Methylicorpusculum oleiharenae: one gene and its partners. The protein of the gene in region 1 binds, or shares a complex with, the protein of each later gene. Links are inferred from orthologs where the notes say so. Each region holds a gene or a part of one and is shown in the gene's direction. Other genes may lie near its edges.

Region 1 (8,021 bases):
GCTCACTACCGAAATAATAGGGAGATTGGGGAATTCCTGCTTAACCAGTCTGATTTCGTGAAAAATATAGTCAGACTGTACAGGGCTGCCACCGGGTGAATTAATATGCAGGATAATGCCCTTGGTGTTTTTATCTTTCGCAGCATCACGCAAACCTTGTGAGATATTTTCAAAGCTGGCGGGCTTGTCCTCCGCTATAACCCCGACCACATCGATGACTGCCGTGTGACCTTCACCTCCTGTCACATCCATATCTTTTTTGATGGAGGGATACATTGCTACAACAAAAACAGCTACCAGGTAAAAAAACAGCAACAATTTAAAAAAAATGCTCCAGTGACGCGCCTTTCTTTGCTCCGTCACAGCTGCCAGCGCCAGTTTTTCAATGACTTCGCGCTCCCAACCCTGTTGTTTTTGACCCTCAGAGCCTTGCGTCATGTCATTATTACTTTCCATTATTTAACCTCAGAAATGTTATTAAATCAGATGTATTTTGCAGAAATTCGATGGGGCGATGTTGCAGTAACTGCGGTTCAGCATGAGCGCCGCAGGTGACCGCGATTGAAGATATTCCGGCATTTAAAGCCATTTCCAGATCATGAATGGAATCACCGATCATAACGGTGGCTTCTTTTTGCACGCCGGTTTCCGACATAATCTGTTTGAGCATTAACGGATCAGGCTTTGAAGCCGTCTCATCGGCACAGCGACTCGCAACAAAATAGCCGGCGATCCCGGTTTGCTCAAAAGCATGCTGAAGACCTTTGCGTGATTTTCCGGTCGCAACCGCCAAGAGAAAACCGCTTTGCTTAAGCGCCTCCAAAAGATCAACTACGCCTGGAAACAAGTCCTCAACCCCCAGTTGACGCGAAAAATAAAGCTCTGAATACCGGCTGATTAAACGTTGCTTTTCTAATTGATCAAGTTCCGGAAAAAGGACTGACATAGCCTGATGGATGCTAAGTCCGATAATATCTTTTGCCGCGCATTCATCCGGCGCCTTATAACCGCAGTCAACTGCTGCGTTTTGTAAACAATAGACAATCCAGTCTATGGAGTCCATCAGGGTTCCATCCCAATCAAATATCAATAACTCAAACTTACTTTTTATCATCAAACCAAACCTGCATATCTACAGGTACCGGTGCAGTAATAATTAACGGTTTACCACTAACAGGATGCGTGAACTCAAGCTTGAAAGCATGAAGAAAAAGGCGTTTGATTCCTCTTTTTTTAAAACTCCGATTGACTTCAAAATCGCCGTATCGATCATCGCCAAGGATGGGATGCCCCAACCAGGCAGCATGAACTCTGATTTGATGAGTTCTTCCGGTTTGCGGACTGGCTTCTACCCATGTCGCATCAGACAATGATTTAATACTTTTGAAAAATGTTGCCGAACTTTTTCCTTCCTGACTCACGATGACCATGCGCTCACCGCTCTGGCCTGTCTGCTTTAATAAGGGCGCAGTGACGGCTATGGATTTCCTCTCCCATACGCCACCCAACAAGGCTAAATAGGTCTTTCTGATGCCATCGCCACGGAAAAGTTCATGCAGCGTCCGCAGCGCACTGCGTTTTTTGGCAATGATCAAACAACCCGAAGTGTCCCGATCCAGACGATGAACCAATTCAAGAAAATGCGCATCGGGTCTTAATTGGCGCAAGCTTTCTATAACTGCCGTACTTAAGCCGCTGCCGCCATGAACGGCATAACCGGCCGGTTTATTGAGCACCATCAAAACATCGTCTTCAAACAGAATATCCTGCTCGAGGCTTTGTTTAAGGCTTTTGGGCACAAAAACAATGTCGTCAACCACATTGACCCGTACCGGTGGAATTCTGACCATATCGCCCGGCTGCAACCGGTATTTGACATCGACTCTGCCCTTGTTAACCCGTACCTCGCCTTTTCGCACGATACGATAAATGTGGCTTTTTGGAACACCTTTGAGCTTGGTAATCAAAAAATTATCCAATCGTTGATCACTGGTTTCATCTGTGATTTCAACCATCTGTACCGTGGCGTGTAGGCTATTTTGTTCTGTTTTCATTATCTTATGATATCAGCATATTCCGTAATTTAATGCTTTAAAATTGATGGATGGCCATAACATTGCTATATTAGGCGAGTCTTTAATTTTATTGACATAAACGATTCGCAACATTAAAGCGGAACATAATAGTTTTTTCCAAACTGTTTTATGAATATTAAACAGTTTGAGCATTACAATTTTGGGTTTTATCGTTCGACCCATGACGAACGAATTGCATTAACTCCTGTTTAGGAAAGATTTTACAAGAAGACAGTCCTTTGCTTTCATCATACTTTGAACCATCGTTATGAGCACTTCAGTCTCTTAACCTTAACTAAAGCGGATCTATAGAAAAATAAACTCGCATACTGTCATTTTCAAAGTTGAATCTACCCGTAAAAGATGAATTTATCACGCAGCATCAAACTAGCCGTGAACACAATCCAAACTGTCTAAATCACAAAATCTGATAATGGAGCAGGAACCTATCAAGGAAAAATGAATGAAAAGAATGCTTATCAACGCTACGCAGCCTGAAGAACTGCGTGTTGCATTGGTAGATGGTCAAAAACTTTACGATTTTGACATTGAAGTACCTTCAAAAGAACAAAAAAAATCAAACATTTATAAAGGAATCATCACTCGAATAGAACCTAGTCTTGAAGCCGCGTTCATCAACTATGGCGCTGAAAAACACGGCTTTTTACCTTTTAAGGAAATCGCTCCAAACTTTCTCCAGGCCAGTAACGCACCCACCGAAGGCCGGCAGTCAATCAAAGACCAGCTTCGGGAAGGTCAGGAAATTGTTGTTCAGATTGAAAAAGAAGAACGCGGCAACAAGGGCGCGGCTTTAACAACGTATATCAGTCTTGCGGGAACCTATCTGGTTTTAATGCCCAACAACCCCAAAGCGGGCGGCATCTCAAGACGTATTGAAGGCGATACCCGCAGCGATTTACGTGAAGTAATGGCGGCTTTAGAAATACCCGATACCATGGGGCTGATCATCAGAACCGCAGGGTGCGGCAAAAATGCCGAGGAATTGCAATGGGATTTGAATTACCTTTTGCAGTTGTGGGAAGCCATTGAAAGAACTGCGAAAGAGCAAACCGCGCCCTTTTTGGTTTTCCAGGAAAGTAATGTCATTATTCGCGCACTGAGAGATCACCTGCGGAGTAACATTGATGAAATCCTGATCGATAATGAACCTTCATTCAAATTGGTGCAAAACTTCCTCAAGCAGGTAATGCCCCATTTTCTACCAAAGGCAAAGCTCTACCAGGATGCCGTGCCTTTATTCAGCCGTTATCAGATCGAATCTCAGATTGAAGTGGCTTACGGCCGTGAGGTGTCGTTACCCTCCGGCGGCTCCATAGTCATTGATCATACAGAAGCACTCACCAGTATCGACATCAACTCGGCCAGAGCAACAAAAGGCAGCGATATTGAGGAGACGGCCCTGAATACCAACCTGGAAGCCGCGGATGAAATAGCCAGACAATTACGCCTGCGTGATTTGGGAGGTCTTTTTGTCATTGATTTCATTGACATGATGTCCAACAAAAACCAGCGGACCGTTGAAAATCAATTACGCGATGCTTTGAAGATAGACAGAGCACGCATCCAAACAGGCCGTATCTCTCGTTTTGGTCTATTGGAAATGTCCAGGCAACGCCTGCGGCCATCTCTTGGGGAGTCAACCCAGTTGACCTGTCCTCGCTGCAAAGGCCAGGGGATGATACGAAATGTCGAATCAGTCGCGCTGGCAGTGTTGCGCGTGCTCGAAGAAGAGGCTATGAAGCCGGGCACAGAAAAAGTGATTGCGCACTTGCCTATCGAAAGCGCTACCTTTTTACTCAATGAAAAACGCCCCGCTATCGAACAAATCGAATCGCGTCTTAAAGTCGGTATTATTATTTTGCCGAGCAAACATCTTGAAACGCCGGCCTATGATATCGAGCGAATTAAAAGCAAGGATGCGACCGAAGACAAACCGAGTTATTTACAGATTAAAGAAGAAGATATTCCGCTTCCTGATTTTGCTCAGCAAAGTAAACCCAAAGTCGATTCGCCCGCGATAAAAGAGTTTATGCATGAAACGCCGGCACCGGTTCAAAACAGAAATAACTCAGCCAGCCTGATTAAACGTTTTTGGCAAAAATTGGTCGGAACCCCTGATAACAAAGTCCCGGAAAAGCATACGCCTGCCAAAATTGCTTCAGAGGACGGCGGCGAAGCATCAGAGAGTTCAAAAAACCGGAGAAATCCGGATAATAAACGCCCTCAAAATGGGCGCGGCAATCGCCCTCCCAGAACTCCTGACGGCAAAAACCCAAGAAGGAACAAGCCACCGGAAAGACCACCCGTTGAAAAAGTGGTGGCTGAAGACGTGACGCAAACAGAAATTGTGGCAGCCCAACCCCAATCCCAGCCGCAAGAAGGTGCTGAACCGGTTAAAAAGCCACAAAGCCGCAGACGGGGACCCAACCGAAGAAGACCGCGTAATCCAAACTACCGAAAACCGGATTCGGCCTCAGAATCCGAGTCTAAATCCGCCGATTCAACTGAATCTTCTCCTGCTCCGGCAAGAGAGCCCAGTCCAGTAGAAAGCGACTAGAACCGTTAAGCCAAGGAAGGCTTACTCTCCAAGTTCATCCACACCTCCTGTCTGATCGAAAAAACGTCTGGATTCCAGCGGTTGCGTGGTGGACAGCAATTCCCAGTTTGATGATAAAAAAGGGCAGGGGTAAGCTTTGCGGGAATGTCGGCCCGTCAAGCCCCCATGGAGGGGTCTACGGCATGCCTCGCAAGGCTTACGCCAATCCCCAGAGCCAATTAAAGTAAAGGGTATCTGCACACCCCCTCCAATTTTAGTGGGTGTAGGTGGTTGATTGAAAAGGCTTCTGCAACAGGAATGTTGTAGAGAGCTTTAGGGACGTATTAACGCGTCCTCTGAATCAAGCACCTACACCCTTAATTCAAAGCGGGCGAGTAGTTACAGTAAAGGATTAATTATCCCTTTACCCGTTAAAACGAAGTCAATTCGCGCTGACGGGCCAACAACTTCATACCCTTAAATAACGCTTCTTTAACGGTATTTGACTTCTACGTGTTCTGCCGCAAAAAGCCGTTTTAGCCGGACTATTAATTCATCGGTAGGATGGACACGCCATTCTTCGCCCAATTGAACCGAAGCCCGCGCAGTATTTGAAGAATAATTAATAACGACAGGGCATGACCCGCCTTTATAGGGTTTTAGAACCGCATCAAAAGGGTCAATTATTTCTTTTATTGCTGACGCAGCATTCTTCCAGTCAATCAGAATGCATCGGGCAAATTGACTGCGAGCATCTTCTATACTGTAAAGCTTCTCTACCGTCAGCCTTAACATCCCGGTAAAATCATCTATTCCAATGGCGCCCTCTGCAACTAGCAGCGCATCTTTTGATAAAAGATCCCGGTATTTATCATAACTTTCACCAAAAATAGCCAACTCCAAACGACCGGAGCGATCATCCAACGTCACAAACCCCATGGTTTTTCCCTGTTTGGTCTGTCGCGTACGAATTTCAACCACCATTCCGGCAGCCCGCCCTTCCAAACGTCCCCGGGATCTTTCGACGTCCGCAAGAATGCTGGAAATTTTGCCGTGCGTGAAATTTTTTAATTCCTTTTCATACTCAATAATCGGATGACCCGTCAGAAACAAACCCAGCGTGTTTTTCTCGGCCGCCAGGCGCTCGGCTTCTGTCCAGGTTTCCGCAGTTGTCGAATAGGCCGCCTGATCAATGTCCGGTTCCGCATTAACCGCCAGGCCAAACAAATCATTTTGCCCTGTTTCCGACATTTTTCCATGTTGTTCGGCCACGCGCAGAGCCACCGTCAATTCAGCCAAATGAGCGGCACGATTATCATCGAATTCGTCTAATGCCCCCGCTTTGATCAGCGCTTCCAAAACCCGCCGGTTGACCTTTCGCAAATCCACTCGTTTACATAAGTCATATAAGCCTTCATAGCTGCCATGCTGATCACGTTCATTAATCAGCTCCTCAATGGCCGACTCGCCGACGCCTTTGATGGCACCCATGCCATAGACAATCTGCTGCTTAAAATTAACAGTGAAGCGGAAGTTTGATACATTAATGTTGGGCGGACAAATACTGAGCTTCATTTCCCGGCATTCTTCGATCAAAACGACGATTTTATCGGTATTGTCCATATCGGCGGACAGCACTGCCGCCATGAATTCAGCAGGAAAGTGTGCTTTTAGCCAGGCGGTCTGATAAGCAACCAAAGCGTAAGCGGCAGAATGTGACTTATTAAAGCCGTACCCCGCAAATTTTTCCATCAAATCAAAGATATAAGTAGCGACACTTTCATCAATTTGATTGGCAACAGCACCTTGTGTAAATATCTCTCGCTGCTTGGCCATTTCTTCAGGTTTTTTCTTACCCATAGCCCGGCGCAACATGTCAGCGCCACCCAAGGTATAGCCCGCGAGCTCACGGGCTATTTGCATGACCTGTTCCTGGTAAAGAATAACCCCATTGGTCGATTTGAGAATTGGAATCAGCGAGGGATGAGCATACTCCGCTTTCGCGCCATGCTTTACATTGATGTAGTCATCCACCATACCCGATTCGAGTGGACCGGGCCGAAATAACGCAACCAGCGCGATGATGTCGTCGAAACAGTCCGGTTTGAGTTTTTTGATTAACTCTTTCATACCTCTGGACTCTAACTGAAACACCGCGGTTGTCTGGGCTTTTTTCAGTAATTCATAGGTATCCTGATCGTCGCGGGGAATCTGGGTAATATCGACAATAGTTTCACCGGTTTTCTGCAGCCTGTAATTGATCGTTTGCAACGCCCAATCGATAATGGTCAGCGTGCGCAGCCCCAAGAAATCAAACTTGACCAGACCAACCGCTTCTACGTCATCCTTGTCAAACTGTGTCACCAGATTACCGCCGCCTTGCTCACAATAAAGCGGCGTAAAGTCAGTCAACTTTGTAGGGGAAATTACAACCCCGCCGGCGTGCTTTCCGGCGTTCCGGGAAATGCCTTCCAACATTCTGGCCATATCGACCAGCGCTTTGACTTCTTCCTCTTTGTCATAAAGCTGCTTCAGTTCAGGACTGTCTTTAAGCGCTTTCTCCAGGGTCATGCCAATTTCAAAGGGAATCAGCTTGGCAAGTCTGTCGACAAATCCGTAAGAAAAACTTAACACACGTCCTACATCTCTGACTACCGCTTTTGCGGCCATGGAACCGTAGGTGATAATCTGGGAGACATGATCCCTGCCGTAATGTCTGGCCACATAATCGATCACCTCATCCCGGCGATCCATGCAAAAATCCACGTCAAAATCAGGCATTGAAACCCGTTCGGGATTAAGAAAGCGCTCAAACAGCAATTCAAACTCAATAGGATCCAAATCAGTGATTTTTAAAACGTACGCCACAAGCGAACCGGCACCGGAACCTCTGCCTGGCCCCACTGGAATGCCATTATTTTTAGCCCATTGGATAAAGTCGGCAACAATGAGGAAGTAACCGGAAAAGCCCATTTGGGTTATTACGGTCAGTTCTATATCCAGACGTTCGTAATAGGCTATTGTGTTTTCTTCTTTTGTACCGGCGCCAAAAGCCGGATATTGCACTAAGCGTTCCGCCAACCCTTTTTTTGATGCCTCAATCAGGTATTCATCAATGGTCATGCCTTCCGGTACTGGAAAATCAGGCAAGTAATTTTTACCCAGGGTCAGTTCCAGATTACACCGCTTTGCAATTTCCACACTGTTGGCCAATGCTTCGGGCATGTCTGAAAACAAGGCCTGCATTTCCTCAGCCGTCCGCAAATATTGCTGCGCTGTGTAATCCTTGGGTCTGCGCGTATCGTCCAGCACACGGCCTTGATGAATGCAGACTCTTACCTCATGCGCATCAAACTCACTGGCCTTGAGAAAACGAACATCATTCGTAG
Region 2 (8,047 bases), 1.0 Mb from region 1 along the record:
GAAGGCTCTGCTTCGGGTATTGTGATTGAATCACGACTTGATAAAGGACGGGGAGCGGTCGCTACCGTTCTGGTACAAAAAGGCACATTACAGAAAGGTCAATTTGTCCTTTGCGGTTACGAATATGGCCGTGTTAGAGCCATGTTTAACGAAAATGGGAAAAACCTTAAAGAAGCAGGCCCCAGTACGCCGGTTGAAATTTTAGGACTATCCGGAACTCCCAACTCTGGCGATGAGTTTTTAGTGGTTCAAAATGAGCGTGCCGCCAGAGAGTTGGCAGAACACCGTGAGGATAGAAGTAAAACCAGCAGAATGGCAGCTCAACAGGCCGCTAAACTCGATCAGGTATTTTCTCGCATGGCTACCGGTGAGATCGCATCACTTAATCTGGTGATCAAAACCGATGTTCAAGGCAGTCTGGAAGCTTTAAGAGAATCGTTGGTTAACTTGTCAAGTGAGGAAGTTGAAGTTAAGGTCATTTACGGTGGTGTCGGCGGCATTAACGAAGGCGACGCTAACCTGGCCCTTGCATCCGGTGCAATACTGATTGGTTTCAATGTGCGTGCCGACGCAACTTCACGCAAGCTGATTGAAGAAAAAGATATCGATCTGCATTACTACAGTGTGATCTACCATGCGATTGATGAAATTAAAAGCTCAATCAATGGCATGCTGGCACCGGAAATCAAAGAAAATATCGTTGGTTTGGCCGAAGTGCGCGATGTGTTCCGTTCCCCGAAATTTGGTGCTATCGCAGGCTGTATGGTGATTGAAGGCAATGTTAAGCGCAATCTTCCTATCCGCGTATTACGGGACAATGTGGTCATCTATGAAGGACAGTTAGAGTCACTGCGCCGTTTCAAAGACGATGTCAGCGAGGTGAAAATGGGCATGGAATGTGGTATCGGTGTGAAAAATTACAACGATGTTAAAGCCGGAGACCAGATTGAGGTATTTGAACGTATTGAAGTCAAACGGGAATTGTAACGAGAATGGCTAGAGAATTTGGTCGTAACGCCCGTGTTTCATCACAGATTCAAAAAGAACTGGCTTTGATTCTTCAAAGAGAGCTGGACAGGATTCGTTTGGGTTTTGTGACGATTAATGATGTTGAAACAAACAAGGATCTGGCTGTTGCTAAAATTTACGTCACCATCCTGAATAAGGAAGGTGACGAAAGAAAGCAAAGTATGAAGTATCTCAATGACTCGGCGCCCTTTATAAGAAGTGAGCTTGCAAAACGAATGCGACTGCGCATAGTACCGGAGCTCAGATTTTATTATGACACGTCTTTTGAAAACGGCATGCGGGTCGCTGAACTGCTGAGTGATTTACCTGACACTAAGCAAGATTGATGTTTGATGGCTAGACGAAAATCAGGACAGGCAGTTCACGGCATTATATTGCTTGATAAACGCAGCGGCGTTTCATCCAACAAAGCCCTTCAGGAAGTAAAAAGGCTTTTTGATGCGAATAAAGCGGGTCATACCGGCAGTCTTGATCCATTGGCGACCGGACTGCTGCCGCTGTGTTTTGGCGAAGCCACAAAAGTGTCTTCATTTATGCTGGATGATAACAAATGCTATCGGGTTGTAATCCAGTTAGGCGTTGTAACCGAAACGGGAGACAGGGAAGGGGCTGTTATTCAAACTGCCGTGGTGCCGGTGCTTGATGATCAATTAATCAGGCAGTGTTTGCTCCATTTCACGGGTGAAATTGAGCAAATTCCACCGATGTACTCCGCTTTGAAACATCAGGGAAAAAAACTGTATGAGTTGGCAAGGAAAGGTGTCACCGTTGAACGTAAAGCCAGGCGTATCACCCTTTATAAAATTGATCTGCTTGATAAAACAACCGATACGCTGACCCTTGATGTCTGGTGCTCAAAAGGGACTTACATAAGAACGCTGGCAGAAGATATCGGTCTTTACCTCGGTTGTGGCGGGACTGTCAATGAACTGCGCCGATTGGAAGCCGGTTGCTTCAAAATTGACGATGCCTTGACGATAGAACAGTTGCTGGACTTGTCGTTGGATGGCTTAAGGCTTGCACTTGTCCCAATGGACAAACCCCTTGAATTTATGGACTCCGTTCAAGTGAGCGAAGAACAAGCCGAACGATTAAAACAAGGAAGAGCTGTGAACTTTGATGAACATCGCACAGGTAAGGTTCGCATCTACAATCTGCAGAACTTTTTGGGGTTGGGTGAATTATCTTTGGATGGTAAACTAGCGCCTAAAAAAATATTTAACTTAAACTGAATACTCGGTATTCACAGAACAAAGGTGTCTGATTAATAGCAGACCCAAAAAACATCTGTTTCTACACCCTATTGTGGAAACAATGTGAACCCCAGTCATGAAAAAATGACTTTTTTTATTTCGTTAATCTATAGGGATTATCAATGCCATTTACTGCTGAACACAAAAAAGCAATCGTTGAAGAATATCGTTTATCAGAAACCGATACCGGTTCTACTGAAGTCCAAGTCGCCTTGTTGACTGCGCGGATTGTTCATTTGACGCCTCACTTCGCAGAACACAAAAAAGACAATCATTCACGTCGCGGCTTATTACGTCTCGTTAATCAGCGTCGTAAATTATTGGACTACTTGAAGAAAACAGATCTGAATCGCTATCGTTCATTAATAGATCGCTTAGGTTTGCGTAAATAAATGATCAGACTTAGAACGGCACCTGTGTGCCGTTCTTTGCGGTTACATAATGACTTAATTTATAACCTTTAACATAAAGGAACCTTATAGTGACTCTTGTTAGGAAAGAATTTCAGTACGGCGACCAGCTCGTCACACTTGAAACCGGTGAAATAGCCCGCCAGGCCGACGGTGCAGTAATTATTAACATGGGAGGGACTACCCTTCTCGTCACAGTCGTTGGAAAAAAAGATGCAAACGTTGGCGGAGATTTTTTTCCATTAACTGTGAACTATCAAGAAAAAACCTATGCCGCAGGAAAAATTCCAGGTGGTTTTTTCAAACGCGAAGGACGACCTAGCGAGAAAGAAACGCTTACTTCACGCTTAATCGATAGACCTATCAGGCCGCTTTTTCCTGACGAGTACACCAACGAGGTTCAAATCGTTGCAACGGTCATGTCTCTTAATCCTGAGATTGACCCCGAAATTCCTGCATTATTGGGCTCATCAGCCGCATTAGCTATCTCCGGCTTGCCGTTCAATGGTCCGGTTGCCGCAGCTATAGTGGGCTATCAAGATGATCAATATTTGTTGAATCCATCAGTAACGGCTCTTAAAGGATCGCAATTGTCCTTAGTTGTTGCCGGTACCGAACATGCTGTATTGATGGTTGAATCAGAGGCCCAAAGCTTAACCGAAGAAATTATGCTCGGCGCTGTTCTGTTTGGTCATGAGCAAATGCAACAAGCTATAGCCGGCATTAAAGAGTTTGCTCAAACGGTCAATAAACCCTTGATTAACTGGCAGGCTCCCGTCGCAAACAGTGAATTGGAAAAATTAGTGTCCGATTCGATTGAAGCTGATATTAAAGCTGCATATCAAGTTGCTGAAAAACTGACCCGGCAAGATCAATTAAAAGAAATCAGAAGCGCTGTTGTCGCCAAACTGACGGCTGACGATCAATATTCAGAAAAAGACATTCGCGCAATTATCGAAAAGCTGGAAAAGAAAATTGTCCGCAGTTCGATTATTAACGAACACAAGCGTATCGATGGCCGTAATCTGGACAGCGTCAGACCTATTTCAGTCCGTACCGGCGTTTTACCTCGCGCTCACGGTTCTGCCTTATTCACTCGTGGTGAAACCCAGGCCTTGGTTGTAGCCACACTGGGAACGGAGCGCGACTCACAAATTATCGATGCATTGGGTGGCGAGTATAAAGAAAGCTTTATGCTGCATTACAATTTCCCTCCGTATTGCGTAGGCGAAACCGGTTTTGTCGGATCACCGAAACGTCGTGAAATTGGTCATGGCCGCTTGGCTAAGCGTGGCGTTCAAGCCATATTACCGAATATGGATGAATTCCCCTATGTCATCCGCATCGTTTCGGAAATTACCGAATCGAACGGTTCCAGTTCCATGGCATCCGTGTGCGGTAGCAGTTTGGCCTTGATGGACGCCGGTGTTCCTACTAAAGCACCTGTAGCCGGCATTGCTATGGGGTTAATCAAAGAAGGCGACAATTTTGCTGTTTTGTCCGACATCATGGGTGATGAAGATCACCTGGGTGATATGGATTTCAAAGTAGCAGGAACGGAAGACGGTATAACCGCCTTGCAAATGGATATCAAAATTGATGGTATTACCGCGGAAATTATGAAAACCGCTTTGGATCAAGCCAAAATTGGTCGTATCCATATTCTGGGCGAGATGAATAAAGCGCTTTCTGAAACCAGAAAACAGATGTCAGATTTCGCGCCTCGTATTATTACTATTAGAATTGACCCCAGCAAAATTCGCGAAGTCATCGGTAAGGGCGGGGCGACAATTAGAAGTTTGACTGAGCAAACCGGAGCCAGCATCGATTTGACCGATGACGGTATCGTAAAAATTGCTTCGGTTGATAAACAGGCGGGAGAAGAAGCGCGCCGGTTGATAGAAGAAATCACCGCTGAAGTCGAAGTCGGTAAAACCTATGAAGGAAAAGTTGCCCGCTTGATGGACTTTGGTGCATTTGTAACTATTCTGCCTGGCAAAGACGGTTTGGTTCATATTTCGCAAATTTCAGATGAACATGTTGATAAAGTCAGCGATAAACTGAATGAAGGTGATGTTGTCCGGGTTAAAGTTCTGGAAATTGATCGCCAGGGCAGGGTCAGACTCAGCATGAAAGCAGTCGATATCAGTGAATAATGATTTCGAATTAGCCAGCTAGTAAAAAGGGCCTTAACAGGCCCTTTTTTTTGCTCTTTTCTTTCTCATTTGAATTGTGCATCTGCGTTCAAAAGACAGGTAATGCCTGGATATTTGACTCAATCCGGTGGATTTTATCTTAGCTTTTTCATGACTCCATTACTCAATAAGATTAACGATAGTTAAAGACAATTTAATCTATAATACGCGCCAAAAGTCGATTCACTCTTTTTTTGCTTAATGCTTCAACTGATTGAACTATGGTTTCACGATCTCTTCTGAGTGTTGCCTAATTCGAAATGTAAGCCGTAAGTATTTGCGTCGCGTCCTTACGAACTTCCTTTTTTAGTTCCTACTTTTTAATAATTATTTTGTGGTTGTGATTGATGGCCAGGACCTTTAGTAACAAATGAAAATTGCATTACTTTCAAGAAATTCAAAACTATACTCCACGCGAAGACTGATTGAAGCCGCTCAGGCCAGAGGGCATGAAATTCATGTCATTGATGCTTTACGTTGTTACATGGAAATCACGTCCAACAGACCCGGCATCCACTACAAAGGCACCATATTGAGTGGATTTGATGCCGTCATACCTAGAATCGGAGCTTCGATTACTTTTTACGGAACTGCCGTGCTGAGGCAGTTTGAAATGATGGGTACTTACACACTAAACGAATCGGTAGCCATATCTCGCTCAAGAGATAAGTTGCGTTCATTGCAGTTGTTATCACGAAAAGGTATCGGTTTGCCCGTCACAGGTTTTGCTCATAAACCCGATGATGTAGAAGATTTAATCAAAATGGTTGGCGGAGCGCCCTTGGTTATAAAACTATTGGAGGGTACGCAAGGTATTGGCGTCGTAATGGCAGAAACTCAAAAAGCGGCTGAAAGTGTTATCGAGGCATTTATGGGATTAAAGGCCAATATTTTAGTCCAGGAATTCATCAAAGAAGCTGCCGGTGCCGATATACGTTGCTTTGTTATCGGTGACAAGGTCGTTGCGGCCATGAAAAGACAAGGTAAAGAAGGCGAATTTAGATCCAATTTGCACAGGGGCGGAACTTCCTCTTTAATCAGAATATCGCCTGAGGAACGCTCCATTGCCGTTCGTGCGGCAAGAACCCTGGGATTAAATGTTGCCGGTGTGGATTTGCTGCGCTCCAACCATGGCCCGGTCATCATGGAAGTCAACTCATCACCGGGCTTGCAAGGTATTGAAACGTCAACTGAAAAAGATATAGCGGGTATGATTATTGACTTTATTGAAAAAGATTCAGTCAACAAATCGACCCGCACCAAAGGAAAAGGATAAATCCGGCTATCATGGTATGACCCCCTATAGCCGGATCTTATCAGGATATCTCGATTTTTTGACCGATTTTGGGTAAGTTGGCAGGCCAACCCAATCGGTTAAAACAGGTCTGTAAGGAATGAGAAGCGCTTGTTTCTCCGTGAACCAAAAACAACCGGGGCTTGGTTCCTTCAAAGTGATTAGCCCAGGCGAGCAATTGGCTTTGATCGGCGTGAGCGCTAAGACCGCCCAACGTATGGATTGTGGCTTCTACATGGATTTTGCTGCCCAGTATTTTTAAATCTTTCTGGCCGTCAATCAAGCGCCTGCCCAAGGTACCTTGAGCTTGAAAACCGACGAAAACGATGTGTGCATTACGCCGCCACAAGTTGTACTTCAAGTGGTGACGAATACGCCCACCCGTGCACATTCCGCTGCCAGCAATAATAACAGCGCCGCCAACAATCCGGTTGATCGCCATCGAGTCTTCTGCCGTTTCCGAATAGGATAGGCAGGGGAGCCAGGCTTGCCAGCCTTTTTGTGCTATTCGATTAAATTCAGGATCATCCTCGTTAAAAAGGTGCTTATAATCAAAATAAATTTCACTGGCATTGATGGCCATAGGGCTGTCAAGAAAAACCTGCTGTTGAGGCAATGAACCTTCGCGGTAAAGTTTGCCCAACCAGTACAGCAAATCCTGAGTACGGCCGACAGCAAACGAAGGAATAATGACATTGCCACCGCTATTGGCGGCTAACTTAAGTATCACTCTCAGTTCGTCCAGAGTAGGGTCTAACGCTTTATGATCTCTGTCTCCATAGGTGGATTCCAGCAATAGCAGATCAGCGTGTTTGACCGTTTCCGGATCAGGTAAAACGGGGGAGGCGGAATTGCCGAGATCCCCCGAGAAAACCAGTGTTTTGTTTTTATCGCCTTCCTGTAGTTCAAGCTTTACGATTGATGAACCTAAAATATGTCCGGCATCTAAAAACTGCAGTTTTATGCCGGGTAATACCTCAATTGCCGTTTTATAAGGAAAAGGTTTTCTCAATGTCAGCAAAGCTTCAACATCTTCGAGCGTAAACAGAGGATCTAACAGCTTTTTTCCAGCTCTCTCGCGCTTTTTATTTTCCCATTCGGTATCTCTCAGCTCCAGAAACGCAGCATCTTTCAGCAGCAGTTCCAGTAACTGATAGCTGCCTTCCGTCAGGAACAGATTACCTCGAAATCCTTCTTTAACCAGCTTGGGTAAGCGTCCGGAGTGATCAAGATGCGCATGGGACAAAACGACAGCATCAATTGTTGCTGGATCAAAGGGAAAGTCTTCGGCGTTGAGCCGTTCTGTTTCCTTACTTCCCTGAAATAAACCACAATCCAGTAAGATACGGTGATGGCCTGTTTCAAGCAGGTAACAAGATCCTGTTACCTGCTCTGTGCCACCCCAAAATGTCAGGTAAGTCATTGATTGGCCTCTTTTGTCTAATACAGCGGCTAAGAATTATGGCTGAATCAATTTTTGAGGCGCTCTAAGATTCGGTGATAGGCCGTGTTGAGTTCGTCAGCAATTACTTTGGTTTTGGAAACCAGTTCCTCTGTCGTTTCTTTGGTTTCATCCTTGATTTCCTCTGCTTTAATTTTCAGTTCATGCCATTTTTCTTCAGCTTTGTCCCACTCAGATTTTGCATCAAGTCCGGCCAAGTGCATTTGTACCATGATTTCATCGCGTTGAGTTTTGACTTTTTCTGAAATTTGTTCTAACTCTTTCAACAAATCCATTGATATATCCTCATGTTGTTTTAATAATAAAAGGTCTTAGGCTGTTTTAATCACCCAAGATTTTTGAAGCTAAAATGAAAGTTTAACAAATTGGTCTATAAGTTGGGGTTCCATTCTTCGATGATAGTC
Region 3 (8,021 bases), 2.0 Mb from region 1 along the record:
GAAGCTCTGGCACTGGAAACAGCCGGCTATTTAAAAGAAATAACCGATCAATTGGGCATTCCTTTTATTTACAAATCTTCATTCGACAAAGCCAATCGTTCTTCACATAACACCTTCCGTGGCTTGGGCGTTGATGCGGGGCTAAAGATCCTCGAAAAAGTCAAACAACAAATCGGCGTGCCTGTTTTAACCGATGTACATGAAGACACACCCTTGGAAGAAGTGGCAAAGGTCGTCGATGTGATGCAAACGCCAGCTTTTTTATGCAGACAGACCAATTTCATTCAGAATGTCGCCAAACAAGGCATTCCGGTCAATATCAAAAAAGGCCAATTTTTAGCGCCTTGGGATATGGTTCATGTGGCCGAAAAAGCCAAGGCCACAGGCAATGAACAAATTATGGTGTGTGAGCGCGGCGTTTCATTCGGCTACAACAATCTGGTGTCTGATATGCGATCACTGGCGGTGATGCGAGATACCGGTTGCCCGGTAGTTTTCGACGCCACCCATTCGGTGCAACTGCCCGGAGGTCAGGGCACCTGTTCAGGCGGGCAGCGTGAATTTGTTCCTGTTTTGGCCAGAGCCGCTGTTGCTGTGGGCATTTCCGGATTGTTCATGGAAACGCACCCAAATCCGGCCGAGGCGAAAAGCGATGGTCCAAACTCCTGGCCTATGCACCGCATTAAAGAATTATTAGAGATTTTAATCACCCTTGATCACGCTGTTAAAGCAAGCAGTTTGATCGAAACAACCTTATAGGAAAAACGATGGCGGCAATAGTAGATATTAAAGCAAGAGAAATCCTGGATTCGCGTGGTAACCCGACGATCGAAGCCGATGTCATTCTTTCATCCGGAGTAGTCGGCAGCGCGATGGTGCCATCGGGCGCCTCCACCGGCGAACGTGAAGCGATCGAATTACGCGATGGCGATAAAGCACGTTATTTGGGTAAAGGTGTTTTGAACGCAGTAAACAACGTCAAAACTGAAATTCGTTCAGCCGTTTTAGGAATGGATGCGGCGGATCAGGCCGGCATTGATCAAAAAATGATAGTACTTGATGGTACCGATACTAAAGCCCGTTTAGGCGCAAACGCAATGCTGGCTGTTTCTATGGCTAGCGCACACGCTGCTGCAAAAGAAGCGGCACAGCCTTTGTATCGCTATCTGAACAAATCCGGTGAATTCGTTATGCCCGTACCGATGATGAACATCATCAACGGCGGCTCCCATGCCGATAACAGTGTCGATTTGCAGGAATTTATGATTTTGCCTGTGGGTGCGCCCACTTTCCGCGAAGCGATTCGTTATGGAACTGAAGTTTTTCACACGCTGAAAAAAGTATTGTCCGATAAAGGTTTGGCAACAACCGTAGGCGATGAAGGTGGTTTTGCACCGAATCTTTCTTCCAATGAAGAGGCCATCAGCGTCATTCTGCAAGCGATTGAAAAAGCTGGTTACAAACCAGGCGTAGATATCTACCTGGGTCTGGATGCGGCTGCTTCTGAATACTATAAAAACGGCGTATACGATCTGGCTTCAGAAAAGAAAACCTATACCTCCGAAAAAATGGTCGATTTCCTGGCTGATTGGGTTAATAAATATCCGATTATCAGTATTGAAGACGGTCTGGACGAAAACGATTGGGACGGCTGGAAATTACTGACTGAAAAACTGGGCGGTAAAATCCAATTGGTTGGTGATGATCTGTTTGTCACCAATCCGGCTATTTTGAAACAGGGCATAGAAAAGAACATTGCCAACTCTATTCTGATCAAAGTCAATCAAATCGGTACCTTGACCGAAACTTTGGCCGCAATCGATATGGCCCAGGCTGCAGGTTATTCTGCCGTTGTTTCTCATCGTTCAGGTGAAACCGAAGACACCACTATTGCTGATTTAGTGGTTGCTACCGGCACCGGTCAGATAAAAACAGGTTCATTGAGCCGTTCCGACCGTATTGCCAAATACAACCGCCTGATGAAAATCGAGGATGAGTTGGAAGGCAAAGCCCTTTATGCAGGCCGCAAAGCCTTCAGAATGCTCTAGGATTGACTGGTGAGAGCGGTCCTGCCGGGCCGCTCTTGACTAATCGTATTGATCATATGAGCGCTTATAAAATTATTTCAATCATTATTGTTCTGTTGATAGCCCATTTGCAGTATCGTTTGTGGTTAGGTGATGGCGGTATCAAGCAGATTGAACAATATGACCAAAAACTGCAGGATTTAAGCTTGCAGGTCAAGGAAAAAAAAGAACGCAACGATCAGCTTTACAGTGAAGTGCTGGACTTGCGCAAAGGCCAGGACGCCATTGAAGAAAGAGCCCGTTACGAATTGGGAATGATTAAGGAAAATGAAACTTTTTTTCAGGTTCTGGAATAAAAGGTCTTTTTCTTTTAATCCGGCACTTCCAAAATGCGCTTCGCGCATCACCTCACTAAACCGCTTTTTGCTAACGCGCTATTTTTAAATGAACACAATACACTCCCGATTTTGGGCTATTGTTCCTGCGGCCGGGGTTGGCAAAAGGATGCAAGCCGATAAGCCCAAACAATATCTCTCCCTGGCTGGAAAAGCCGTATTAGAACAAACTCTGCTGCGTTTGTTGGACGTTGAACAATTGAGCGGAATAGCGGTTGCTATTTCTCAGGAAGACCCCTATTGGCCTGAACTGGGAATTGCCGGACACCCCAAGGTTATCACTGCGCCCGGCGGTAAAGAACGGGCCGACTCAGTGCTGTCCGGTTTAAGATCGATTCGCGAACGTGCTGATGACAATGATTGGGTGCTGGTGCATGATGCTGCAAGACCTTGTATTACTCGTAGTGATGTTGTTTTGTTGATGGCGTCCTTGAAAGACGATGCTGTTGGCGGCATTTTGGCTTTAGCTTCGCATGACACACTCAAGCAGGTTGAAGGACGAATCATTCATGGCACTCTGGATAGGACACATATTTGGCGGGCATTGACACCGCAAATGTTTCGCTACGGAATGTTGAAAGCTGCACTGGAAGCAGGGGAGGGCAATCCGGCGATTACCGATGAGGCCAGCGCACTGGAATTAATGGGTTATCAACCCAAAATAGTCGAAGGCAGGCCGGATAATATAAAAATCACGCGTCCCGAGGACTTGGCGCTGGCGCAATTTTATTTGGAGCAACAATGATTCGAATTGGTCAAGGCTATGATGTTCATCGGTTTAAAGACGATGGCGATGTGATCCTGGGTGGCGTCACTATTCCGTATGAAAAAGGCCTGGAAGCGCACTCTGACGGCGACGTGGTGCTGCATGCATTGTGCGATGCGTTATTGGGCGCGGCGGCATTGGGTGATATCGGCAAGCATTTTCCAGATACCGACCCGGAATTTAAGGGTGCCGATAGCCGGGTTTTATTGCGGCATGTCCACCGTATCGTGCGGGAAAAAGGTTATAAACTGGTCAACGCGGATATTACCATCATCGCCCAGGCGCCCAAGATGGCGCCTTATATTCCTGAGATGTGCTTCAATATTGCCGAGGATTTGGATGTGACTGTCGATGATATCAATGTCAAAGCGACCACTACCGAGAAACTGGGTTTTGAAGGACGAAAAGAAGGCATTGCCGTTCAAGCGGTTGTCCTGATAGAAAAGTAAAGTATTTTGGCCTTTAGTTTCGTAGCGCAGAGTACACATCAACTGATTAATCAGGTATCTGACTGTTCTGACCGCATCAATGGGAGCGTGAATTTTGAAGCGACTAATGTTTTTCGTTATATTTCAGTTACTGATCGGGTGCGCTGCGCAATCCGATAGATCCACTTCTGATGCAATACAAAGTCAAAAAGATGCAAAGACGCTCGATGTGCAAGATAGCCGTTGGCAACTTAAGCACTTTGTCACTGCTACTGGCGAAATAATCCCGATGCTGGAAGGTACGGCAATCGATGCGGTTTTTACTAACGGTAAACTTACCGGGCGCGGCGGCTGCAACCGCTATTTTGGCAGTTTTAAGCTTAAAGAGAAGACCGGGTTATCAGTGGTTAACCCGATCGGCTCAACAATGATGGCCTGTTCCCCAACAATTGACGAACAGGAACGCCGCTATTTTGATTTTTTAGCAAAGGTTGATGCATATCAGTTAGGTGAAAACGGTCACTCTTTAGTTCTTTTGAATAAAGAGGGAAAATCCTTGCTGGTATTCGATGTGCTTGTGCCGGCCGCTCTTGAAAATACGCCATGGCAAGCGACGGGGGTTAATAATGGCCGGGGTGGTGTCGTAGCGGATAAAAACACCCCTTTGGCGGTGGCGACGTTTGCTGGCGGGATTGTTCAAGGAAAAGCCGGATGTAACGGATTTTCAGCTGTTTATAGGGCAGAATCCGGAAATTTAAGTATTACGGCGGTAAAAACAACGCGTATGGCTTGTGCCGAGGAAGGGGTCATGGCGCTTGAAGCTAATTATCTGAAGGCATTGACTCAGGCCGTGAGGTATGAAATCAATGGCGATCAACTGAGATTGCTCGATAAAGAGGGTTCCTTGCTGATCAGTTTTATCAGACAGACCCAATAGAACCTTTCTTGTAACTCGCCCGTCTTGAATTGAGCGTGTAGGTGATTGATTTCAAAGTGTGCGTGAATAACTCCCTCTTGCTGAATCCTGTTCAATCAACTACCTAAACACAATATTGCTGGAGGAGTCGTCGATACTTACTCAGGCCGCAGGGAGCGGGACGAAACCATCCTGTAGGTTCCTGAAAGACATGGTATCAGACTGTTGCAACTGCTTATAAAGATTTGTTCGCTCTCAATTTGATCGTGCATTTATCGAATGGAGCAAATGAAAAATCGCTGTCCGCTACGTCAGCCGCTCATGCTTAGACTTAGGCAAAGCTCAACACTAACTGATTTACGCGTCTTGTACCCATTTTTGTAAGCTGCTTTTGAACATATCCTTGGTAACGCGTCAATTGATCAGCAGATGGGCATAAATACTGATGAAATAGCCAAGTGCAATTGCCGGAGTCCATTTTAAATGGCTAAAAAATGTATAGTAGCCTCTGGCCTGCCCCATTAACGCAACGCCTGCAGCAGAACCTATCGATAAAAGACTGCCTCCCACCCCGGCTGTTAACGTGACTAAAAGCCACTGGATTTCCGGCATCTCCGGATTCATGGTCAATACTGCAAACATGATGGGGATGTTATCAATAACTGCAGACATTATTCCGATGAGAATATTGGCCGAGGTAGCGCCCATTTCCCCATACATGAACTCGGAAGTGAGGCTCAAATATCCGATGAAACCCAATCCCCCCACAGACATAATGACACCGTAAAAGAAAAACAGTGTATCCCATTCGGATTTGGCTATATGACTGAATACGTCGAAGGCGCTGCCGCTGACTTCGGAGCCAGGGATCATGTCGAAAGAAGATTGCTCGCGTCTAAAAGCGGTCCTCAAATAATATCCGAACATTTTCAGATACCCAAGGCCCATCAACATGCCAAAAGCAGCTGGCAAGTGGAGAAATTGATGGAAAACAATTGAGGTGGCAATCGTGGATAAAAATAAAATAATAATTATAATGCCGCCGTGTTTGATAGTTAAATTTTCTTCGTCTGGGAGTTCAGGTCGGCCCTTGGGGATATACCTGTGCATAATGGCTGCAGGGATTAAAAAGTTAATGAGTGAAGGTATGAACAGTTTAAAAAAAGTCCAAAAGTCTAAGATATCTTTTTGCCAAACCATTAATGTAGTGATGTCGCCAAAAGGACTAAACGCTCCTCCTGCATTTGCCGCTACAACAATATTGACGCAGGCAATGCCTATGAATTGCGGTTTTGAGGCGCCTACAGTCAAAACGACTGTGCACATAATTAATGCGGTGGTCAAATTATCGGCCACGGGAGAGATGAAAAATGCTAACAATCCTGTGATCCAGAAAAGCTGCCTATAGCTGAATTCCCGCGAGACCAAGCGATAATGAAGGGCATCAAACACGCCCCGCTCAATCATTGCGCTGATGTAAGTCATTGCAACCAACAGAAAAAAGAAAAGTTCCGAGTATTCGAGAAAATTATGTCTCAATGCGATCGATACCTGATCAGTCAAGCCTTGTGATTGATATGCGAACGCAATTAGCGCCCAAATTAAACCGGCGACAATTAGAACCGGTTTGGATTTTTGTAAATGTAGCTTTTCCTCAAAAATGACCAGGAGGTAGGCCAGAAAGAAAATAAAAAGCGCTATATACCCCGTGGTCTCTGTAGTTAAGTTTAACCGATCACTATCAGGTTCAGAGCTCCACGCTGATAGGGGTAAAAATAAAAAAAGGTTAAACAACATTGAGTTGAATACGGTTTTCATAGACAAATATTCCAGGTGAGAAATGGAAAAGGCGTTATCCATTTTAAGATATGAAAAACTGAAGTCTTCATGGATCTATCAGTTACTGTTTACGGAACCTTTAAAAAATTATCTGCTCATATTCGTGCACAAGGTACTATGTAAATAATGCCCCCGTACTTACTAGTCGCTCGCCTTGAATTGAGGGTGTAGGTGATTGATTTACAAAGAACGCGTGAGACTATCCTGGTTACATAAGTGGTAAATAGCATCTTGTTTTACTGACCATAACAGATATAAAAATGATTCTCTTCAGGAAATTGGTTTGAGCAACAAACAGGTCTTTAAAAAAATATACGTTTAAGCATAGCTTTTTTAACTTTCTATTACCTTTCAAGTATTTCTGTCCCATGTCGATATGAAAATTTTATTAGTGGAAGACGATAATGTATTGTCCGATGGTTTGACCCATACGCTGTCCAAAAGCGGTTATTCAGTCACTTGTGCAACTAGCGGTAGCTATGCAGAGCATGCGTTGGCGGCGCAGGACTTTGACTTGATTGTCCTGGATTTGGGTTTGCCTGATATGGATGGTTTAAAGCTTTTGAAGCGCCTAAGAAGCCGGAAGATAGGTTTGCCCATTATCATATTGACGGCTCGGGACGGCATGAATGACCGTATTGAGGGAATAGCCCAGGGAGCGGATGATTATTTGACCAAACCGTTTGAATTACGAGAGCTGGAAGTGCGAATCAATGCTTTGATAAGGCGTTGTTATGGTGGTTTCAGTAACGTAATTCAAGTTGGCCGATTGTCATTGGATACACAAGATCATCAGATATCAGCTGATGGGCAATTACTATTACTTTCAGCCAGAGAATTCGGAGTTTTGGAAATGTTGTTAATGCAAGCGGGAAAAGTGGTTTGCAAAGAGCGGATTTCTCAACGCCTGTCCAATGATGGCGAGGGACTGGCCGACAATGCCATAGAAGTTTATGTCCACCGGTTGCGTAAACGAATTGAACCCTATGGCGCAGTGATAAGAACGGTCCGGGGCTTGGGTTATTTGCTTGAAACTTCAAAAAATGAATAAAAAAAGGAGCTTGAGGACAGAGATTATTCTGCGCTTGTCGGTGCCTGTCATTTTTTTCATGGCGGTTGAAACGGTGTTGTCTTATTTCACCACACTGCATTATGTCGATGAGGCCTATGATCGATGGCTGCTCGATTCTGCAAGGTCTTTAATGCAGGAAATCAAGCTTATAGAAGGACAGGCTGTAGTTGATTTGCCCCCGGAAGCGTTAGCTATTTTTAAATGGGATGATCTGGATAAAACCTATTTTAATGTTATCTCCGAGGAAAGAGGCTTATTGGCCGGCGATGCATTTGTACCCGAAACATTGGGCTCCTCGCAAGAAACTGAAAAGCCCATTTATTTCAATGCGATTGTCAATGACGAGTCGGTCAGAGTCGTGTCAATCAAGGTTCCTCTTGCTTATGAGGCGACGGAGACTATCCATATTCATGTCGCAGAAACACAGAAAAAGCGAAGAGTCATGATGTTCGATATTCTCATGGCGGATTTAATTCCTCAGCTTTTACTGGTCATAATGGCTGGGTTTTACTTGTTAAGGGGTGTTAAACGGGGGTTGCAGCCTTTACACGAACTGGCTGACGAAATAGCTCAGCGTT

The links.
Region 2: the proteins of GO003_RS12895 (region 1) and pnp are in contact, whole or in part, in a cryo-EM structure (PDB 9QH0), measured with the Escherichia coli proteins. The link is inferred for Methylicorpusculum oleiharenae from one-to-one orthologs.
Region 3: the proteins of GO003_RS12895 (region 1) and eno are in contact, whole or in part, in a solved structure (PDB 2FYM), measured with the Escherichia coli proteins. The link is inferred for Methylicorpusculum oleiharenae from one-to-one orthologs.

What each region holds. Positions count from the first base shown.
Region 1 is NZ_WUTY02000001.1:2,852,227-2,860,247, reverse strand. What follows is about bases 2,189-5,095. They hold GO003_RS12895 (Rne/Rng family ribonuclease), read left to right. Parts: upstream 2,189-2,538; coding sequence 2,539-4,653; downstream 4,654-5,095. Outside these bases: GO003_RS12910 (S49 family peptidase), read right to left, coding at 1-456; GO003_RS12905 (HAD-IA family hydrolase), read right to left, coding at 446-1,114; 23S rRNA pseudouridine(955/2504/2580) synthase RluC, read right to left, coding at 1,101-2,054; dnaE (DNA polymerase III subunit alpha), read right to left, coding at 5,125-8,021. UniProt on the Escherichia coli protein: Endoribonuclease that plays a central role in RNA processing and decay. Required for the maturation of 5S and 16S rRNAs and the majority of tRNAs. Also involved in the degradation of most mRNAs.
Region 2 is NZ_WUTY02000001.1:3,862,082-3,870,128, reverse strand. The notes cover bases 2,373-5,305. They hold pnp (polyribonucleotide nucleotidyltransferase), read left to right. Parts: upstream 2,373-2,763; coding sequence 2,764-4,848; downstream 4,849-5,305. Other genes in these bases: rimK (30S ribosomal protein S6--L-glutamate ligase), read left to right, coding at 5,258-5,305; rpsO (30S ribosomal protein S15), read left to right, coding at 2,405-2,674. Outside these bases: 30S ribosome-binding factor RbfA, read left to right, coding at 993-1,355; tRNA pseudouridine(55) synthase TruB, read left to right, coding at 1,362-2,261; more of rimK, read left to right, coding at 5,306-6,163; GO003_RS17430 (MBL fold metallo-hydrolase RNA specificity domain-containing protein), read right to left, coding at 6,204-7,604; GO003_RS17425 (hypothetical protein), read right to left, coding at 7,652-7,918. UniProt on the Escherichia coli protein: Involved in mRNA degradation. Catalyzes the phosphorolysis of single-stranded polyribonucleotides processively in the 3'- to 5'-direction. Also involved, along with RNase II, in tRNA processing.
Region 3 is NZ_WUTY02000001.1:4,809,696-4,817,716, reverse strand. The notes cover bases 1-2,907. They hold eno (phosphopyruvate hydratase), read left to right. Parts: upstream 1-767; coding sequence 768-2,048; downstream 2,049-2,907. Other genes in these bases: ispD (2-C-methyl-D-erythritol 4-phosphate cytidylyltransferase), read left to right, coding at 2,472-2,907; ftsB (cell division protein FtsB), read left to right, coding at 2,105-2,383; kdsA (3-deoxy-8-phosphooctulonate synthase), read left to right, coding at 1-759. Outside these bases: more of ispD, read left to right, coding at 2,908-3,167; ispF (2-C-methyl-D-erythritol 2,4-cyclodiphosphate synthase), read left to right, coding at 3,164-3,637; GO003_RS21460 (META domain-containing protein), read left to right, coding at 3,744-4,553; sodium:proton antiporter NhaD, read right to left, coding at 4,947-6,350; GO003_RS21450 (response regulator), read left to right, coding at 6,748-7,422; GO003_RS21445 (sensor histidine kinase), read left to right, coding at 7,415-8,021. UniProt on the Escherichia coli protein: Catalyzes the reversible conversion of 2-phosphoglycerate (2-PG) into phosphoenolpyruvate (PEP). It is essential for the degradation of carbohydrates via glycolysis.